One region of the Thioclava sp. NS-SX20 genome, then DNA from elsewhere that is predicted to be linked to it. Evidence: riboswitches for the same ligand, from Rfam matches in the RefSeq annotation. Region 1 holds a riboswitch; the other holds the start of a gene.
The links. A riboswitch is a leader RNA that binds a small molecule or an ion and turns the genes downstream of it on or off. The one in region 1 is predicted to bind cobalamin.

Region 1 (3,403 bases):
GCCCGTAAGGCCAGTAGCTTTCGCCACCAATCAACCGCACAAGCACGCCCTTTGCCCCCGAAAGGGTCTGTTCGACATAGGTATCGACCGAAAGCGGATGTTTCAGCGCGACCAGATTGGCCAGTCGGCAAGAGGGCAGCGGGCTGCCCCCCTGCGCACGTTTCCAGCCTGCCGCGAACGCGCCCAGATCACTATCGGAAAAAGACAGCACCACCAGATCCGCAGGGGCCTGCGCCAGATCCTGCGGCTGATCGGATTGATCAAGCCCGTGAGTTTCGCGAAAGACGACATGCATGATTTAGGCCGATACCAGTCCCAAAGCGGTTTCGATCGCCGCACGGTCGATATGATCATGCTCGGCAATCACCACCAGCTGCGAGGCACGCGGACGGCTGCCCCAAGGCTGGTCGAACTGGCCGCGCAGGCGGGTGCCCACCGCCTGCACCAGATAGCGCATCGGCTTGCCCTTCACCGCCAGATAGCCTTTCATCCGCAGGATATTGAGATCCTCCGCCATCGCGATCATGCGTGCCTCAAGCCCTGCGATATCCTCGATCTCGCCCAGATCCACGACAATCGTGTCGAAATCGTCATGTTCATGGTCGTGGTGGCCGTCATGATGGGACGGGCGCGCCTCAAGGTCGTCTTCCGCCGCCGCATTCAGCCCCAAGATAACCTGCGGGTCGATTTCGCCTTCGGTCATCGGCAGGATCGGCAGCTTGCGCGGGGCCTCGGCCTCGATGACGGCACGGGCTTTTGCCAGCCCCTCCTCGCCCGCCAGATCGGCTTTGGACAGAAGCACGATATCGGCGCAGGCGATCTGGTCCTCGAAGACCTCCGACAGCGGCGTTTCATGATCAAGCGAGGGATCGGCGGCGCGCTGTGCATCGACCGCTCCCAGATCGGGCGCGAACTGGCCGGAGGCGACAGCCTCGGCATCCGCCAGCGCGATCACCCCGTCCACCGTGATCCGCGAACGGATCGCAGGCCAGTCGAAGGCTTTCAGAAGCGGTTTGGGCAGCGCCAGCCCCGAGGTCTCGATCAGGATATGGTCGGGGGTTTCAGGCAGCGCCAGAAGGCGTTCGATGGTGGGAATGAATTCATCGGCCACGGTGCAGCAGATGCAGCCATTGGCCAGTTCGAGGATGTTATTCTCGGGGCAGTTTTCATCGGCGCAGGATTTGAGGATATCCCCATCCACCCCTGCGGTGCCGAATTCATTGACCAGCACGGCCAGACGGCGGCCTTGCGGGTTTTGCATCAGATGGCGGATCAGCGTGGTTTTGCCCGCGCCCAGAAACCCTGTGACAACCGTTACCGGAACCTTTGCGAGATTGGTCATTGATCACTCCTGCGGATCATTTTGCGGCGGAATACGCGCAATGGATTGTTTGCGAAAGATTACCGGGCGTGCGCGCCAAGGCACCAGACCATCGGTGGTGTCCTTATAGGCGCGGATCCCGCTAAGGATATCCTCAAGATGCAGATCGGGATCGAGATCGCCATAGACATAGGTCCAACGCTGCGCCCCTCCGGCCAGAACCATCGAACAGGACCGCGTGCAGGCCGAAAGACATTCGGCAGCCCGCACCTTTACGCCCTGCGGCAGGTCGGCGTGCTGCAGCGCCTGATGCAACCGCGTTCCCGGACGCGGATCGGCCTCGTCCCCTGCGCGGCGGCAGGTGGTGCAGATTGTCACGGTTACATCTGTCATATGCTCTCCCTTACAGGGCGCATAGCACTGGCCGAAAGCCGAAACCACCGGTTTCCCCTTCCGTCCGGCCACGACACACCCCGATCGCCCGTTCTCATCCGCGTCTCAGGCAGGTCTCCCGGCTTGCGAAGTCAGGAAGAGAGTCTCCTCCTGCCGGTCGCGCCTTCCCGGATGGCTCCAGTGGCATGCGGCCTCTTCGGTCACGGTCGCGGGGGCGGCTGCGCTTGGGACCGTGTCGCACCGTCCCTATCGCATTCCCTTTTCACCTGTCATAGACAGGAACCTGAACGCAGGGCTAAAAGACGTGAGTGCCCCGCCTTTGTCAAGGAAGGAGATCCCGATGCCCGAGACATCGCAAACGACCCCCTCGCCCGAAGATATGGCCGACCGCCATGCCAGCAAGATGGCCAAGAAGAAGGCCGCCCGTGACAAGATCATGGCCACCAAGGAAGGCGAAAAAGGTCTGATCATCGTCAATACCGGCGCAGGTAAGGGCAAATCCTCTGCCGGTTTCGGGATGATCTTGCGCTGTATCGCCCATGAAATGCCCTGCGCTGTCGTGCAGTTCATCAAGGGCGCATGGGATACGGGCGAACGTCGTCTGATCGAAGAGCATTTCTCCAATATCTGCCAGTTCTACGCGATGGGGGAAGGTTTCACTTGGGAAACGCAGGACCGCGCCCGAGATGTCGCGATGGCCAAGCGCGGGTGGGAAAAAGCGAAAGAGCTGATCCGCAATCCGGAAATCCGTTTCGTGCTGCTGGACGAGATCAATATCGCGCTGCGCTATGACTATCTGGATATCGACGAGGTCGTGACCTTCCTGCGCGACGAGAAACCGCCGATGACCCATGTGGCGCTGACGGGGCGCAATGCCAAGGACGCGCTGATCGAGGTCGCCGATCTGGTCACCGAGATGACCTTGGTCAAGCACCCGTTCCGCTCGGGGATCAAGGGCCAGAAAGGCGTGGAATTCTGAACGATCGCGGGCCGTTTTTGCGAAAAGGCTTGCTTGACGCATCGTCCTTGGGAAGCCCTGCCGGACCAGTTTACATGCGGGGCTTTCGGGATGAGGGAAAACAAGGTTATTTTAACGATGTTACGCCATGATGCTCCTGCCACATTCGGCAGGGTCCCGAAGCTGGCAGAAGGTGGGCGCACCGCATTTCCCGAAGCCAGCTGCCACTGTCTTGGTCGAGATGCGGTGCAGTCCCGCCCGTGCTCGGCGGCTTGGGGACGGGGCTGCCCTGGCGCGGCGCAGCGTGACGTGACAGGCCGGAGGGCTGCGTGATGGTGGCGCTGATGATTCAGGGCGCGGGCTCCAATGTCGGCAAATCGATGCTGGTGGCAGGGCTTTGCAGGGCCGCACGGCGGCGCGGGCTGACGGTGGCCCCGTTCAAGCCGCAGAACATGTCCAATAACGCAGCGGTCACGGCGGATGGTGGCGAAATCGGTCGGGCGCAGGCGCTTCAGGCACTGGCCTGCGGGCTGGAGCCCGTCACCGATATGAACCCTGTCCTGCTCAAGCCCGAAAGCGAGACGGGATCGCAGGTCGTGGTGCAGGGCCAGCGCCTGACCACCGTGCGCGCGCGGGACTATGCCGCGCTGAAACCGTCCCTGATGGGCGCGGTTCTGGACAGTTTCAACCGTTTGCGCGCCCGCCATGATCTGGTGATCGTCGAGGGCGCG
Region 2 (3,403 bases), on a different replicon from region 1:
CACCCCCGTCAAGGCCAGCCCCGCCCCGCAACTGGCGGCGACAATGGCGCGGGGCAGACGGTAGCTCCAGATGATACCGGCATCGATGCGGTCCAGCGGATAGCCCGCCTGCCACAGATGATTGGCCAGAACCTTATAGACGGTGGCCAGCGGTAGGCGGGTCTCGCCAATGGCCGCCCCTGTCAGCACAGTGCCCGCAAGGACCAGCGCGATGCCCCCCCAGACCATCCAAGGCGCGGCGGAGGCGCTCATTCGAAGGTCATATCCGAAAGCGCTTGCGACAGGCTGTCGAGCCCGTAGATGCTGCGCATGGTCGCGCTCATCGCATGGGCATCCATGACCACGATATGCCCCTCCCGCACGGCTTTCATCTGGCTTGCCACAGGGTCGGTCTTCAGAAAGTCCATCTTGGCCGCGACATCATCGGCGGGGAAGCGGCGCCGGTCCATTTTGGCGATCACGATCACATCCGGATCCGCTTTGGCAATGGTCTCCCAGCCGACGGTAGGCCATTCCTCGTCCGACTCGATCACATTACGGATGCCAAGTTTACCCATCATATAGCCCGGCGCACCAAGACGACCGGCCACATAGGGGTCCAGCTCCAGATCCGCCGAGGAGAACCAGAAAACGGCCGACAGACCTTCAGGCAGGTCCAGCGCCTGCGCGCGCGCCACGGCTTGGGCCTCTGTCGCCTGCAACGCCGATACCAATGTCCGGCCTGCGGGCTGCACGTTGAAAATCTCGGCAAGCTGGGTGATCCCTTTATAGACCTGCTCGGGGGCAAAGGCCCCGACCCGCGTGCCGTCGCCACCGGTCGAATTGTCCTTGGTGTCGCAATCGGCGGGCATGATATAGGTGTTGACCCCGACATCGTCGAACATCTCGCGCGTGCCGACAATACCGCTCGGCCCGACATGCCATTCATATTGCACCGCAACAAGATCCGGCTTCTGCGCCAGAACACTCTCGAAACTGGGATCGTTATCGGCCAGACGCGGGATCGTCGCATTGACATCGGCAAATTGCGGCAGCACCGGATTGAACCACACCGAGGTGCCCTTGACCTTTCCTGCCAGCCCCAGCGAATAGAGGATCTCGGTCGCCGACTGTCCGATCGTCACCGCGCGTTCCGGTGCCGCCTCGATCGTGAGGCGTTTGCCGCAATTTTCCAGCACCAGCGGATACTGCGTAGCCCCCGTCTGTGCTGGCGTTTGCGCCCAAAGCGGCGTGCTGCCCAAAAGCAGTGCCAGACCGGCCGGTAAAATCAATCTCATATGCCCAATTCCTTCAGAAGGACCGGAAAGCACCATATGGGATGACGGATCCGCCGCCCCGCAGGGCGAAGGGAGACAACCCACCGACACACCCCGTCCGGTTTGAAAATCCGATGTCGGCAGGTCTCCTGACTGGCGCCTCATCGCCAGACCGCCCTTCCCAAAGCAGTCAATGCCTGCCTCAGTGGATTCCGGTCCGGCTCTTCGCCTACAGTTGCGGGGGCAGTTCCGGTTCCCGTGGTCCCACGGGGCGGATTCCCTATTATATCCTCTCGGATACCGACGCGATGTGTTTGTCATCCCCGCGCCCCGAGGTCAAGCGGCCAAAGCCCCCAACTGCGCAATGCCGCTCTCTGCACGCCAAATGCCGAAAGGAGCCGCCCGCAAGGGGCGCTTGCGCGCAATCCGCCCCGAACCGCCAGCTGTTGCACCAAGGCCAGCCCGACCCTCCCAGTCCCTGCGCGACAGTTTTGCCCATTTAATTCCCCGCGCTTGCAGCCTAAAATGGCAGCAAGACTGCCTAAAGCCTAAAGGGAGCATTCCGCGCATGGCCTCGCCGCTTTTTACCGGACCGGAGAATGGCAGGCCGCCGTCTCCCGCCGCCCATCGTTCGCTGATCTACCGTATGGCGCGGCGGCTCGAGGGATATTCCATCGGCATGGTGCCGGAATTCATTGGTGTCGCCGAAGGGTTGCGCGCCTCGCTGGCCTTTGCGGTGATGGTGCTGACCGCCGCCGCCAGCGGCGAGCCGAAGCTGCTTTGGGCGGCATTCGCAGCGTTCTGGGTCTGCCTCTGCGATCCGGGCGGGCGCGACCGGACCCGCATCCGCGCAATGGGCGCCTTCGTGACCGCCGGAACCCTTGCCGCCTTTCTCGGTGCGGCCAGCGCGGGGCTTGGCCCGCTTTATGCCAGCCTGACGCTGATCCCGCTGATCTTCCTGCCGGCATTGGGCGGCATCTTCGGACCAAGCGGGGCCCAATCGGGCACGCTCATCTGTGTGGTGGGCGGGGTCGCCGTCGGGTTTCCCAATGATCCGGTCGCCTCGCTCCATCTGGCGGGGGCGTTCCTCGTGGGCGGGATCTGGGCGCTGGTGTTCAGTTTCTGGATCTGGAAACTGCGTTCGCAGGGGCCGGCACGGCGCGCGATCGCTTCGGTCTTCACCCGTCTGGCCGAGATGAACAGCGCCATGGCCGCACGTCTGGGCCGCGAAGAGATCCTCGGGGCGGCAGAACCCGAATACCGTCGCGCGCTGCGGGCCGCCATCGAACGCGCGCGCGGCACGATCCTTGGTCTGGGCAATGGCCATACCCAGTTCATGGCAGAACTGGGCAGCGCCGACCGGATCTTTGCGTCCATGATTGCCCTTGACCATATGCTCAGCGATCCGTTGAGCCCCGAGGAAGAAGCCCCCCTTCGCGAACAGTTGGCCCGTATCGGCGCCCTGCTCAGCGAGGCGCAGATGCAATCCATGACCCGCCATCCCCATCCCGAGCGGCTGGTCTGGGAAGCCGAAGATCTTGCCCGCGCTGCCGACCGCGCCGGTGCGCGCAGTCAGGCCGTGGTGCGCAATCTGGCCGAAGCCTTCCTGCGTTTTGCCGAACATCTGCGCGGCGAGAGCCTGTCGGGCAGCGCGCCGCAGCAGGACGGCACGCCGCGCCCAAGCTGGCGGCAGATCCCCGATGCGACCTTGCGCCATGCCCTGCGTCTGACGGTGGCAGTGGTGGTGACCTATCTGGTCTGTGTGGCGCTGGAGATGAAGTATTTCTACTGGGCCACGATGGCCACCATTGTGGTGCTACAGCCCGCGCTCTCGACCACATGGCCGCGCATGCTGGAACGGGTGCTCGGCTCGATTACGGGGGGGCTTTTTGCCGCTGGCCTGTTGGCCCTGTCGCCGGGGCAACTGCCCCTTCTGGCCGTCATTATCCCGACATCCGCAATCACCATCGCGTTCAAACGGGTCAATTATACAATCTTCACCATCGGGGTCAGCGCGCTCTTCGTGCTGGTGACCGAGCTGGTCATGCCCAATCACGGCATTGCCCTCTCGCGGGCGCTGGACAATATTCTGGGGTCGGTCATCGCCTTTGTCGTTGGGGCGACCCTCTGGCCCGGACGCGCCGAGC

Region 2: another riboswitch for cobalamin. It lies ahead of AC2ISB_RS16910 (ABC transporter substrate-binding protein); the one in region 1 lies ahead of AC2ISB_RS06065 (DUF1636 family protein).

What each region holds. Positions count from the first base shown of each region.
Region 1 is NZ_CM170816.1:1,219,163-1,222,565, forward strand. It holds gene cobN (cobaltochelatase subunit CobN) at 1-295, opposite strand, end outside; gene cobW (cobalamin biosynthesis protein CobW) at 299-1,342, opposite strand; gene AC2ISB_RS06065 (DUF1636 family protein) at 1,346-1,714, opposite strand; cobalamin riboswitch at 1,806-2,016, opposite strand; gene cobO (cob(I)yrinic acid a,c-diamide adenosyltransferase) at 2,055-2,693, shown strand; gene AC2ISB_RS06075 (cobyric acid synthase) at 3,005-3,403, shown strand, end outside.
Region 2 is NZ_JBXXRY010000003.1:280,464-283,866, forward strand. It holds gene AC2ISB_RS16905 (FecCD family ABC transporter permease) at 1-228, opposite strand, end outside; gene AC2ISB_RS16910 (ABC transporter substrate-binding protein) at 249-1,277, opposite strand; cobalamin riboswitch at 1,379-1,576, opposite strand; gene AC2ISB_RS16915 (FUSC family protein) at 1,825-3,403, shown strand, end outside.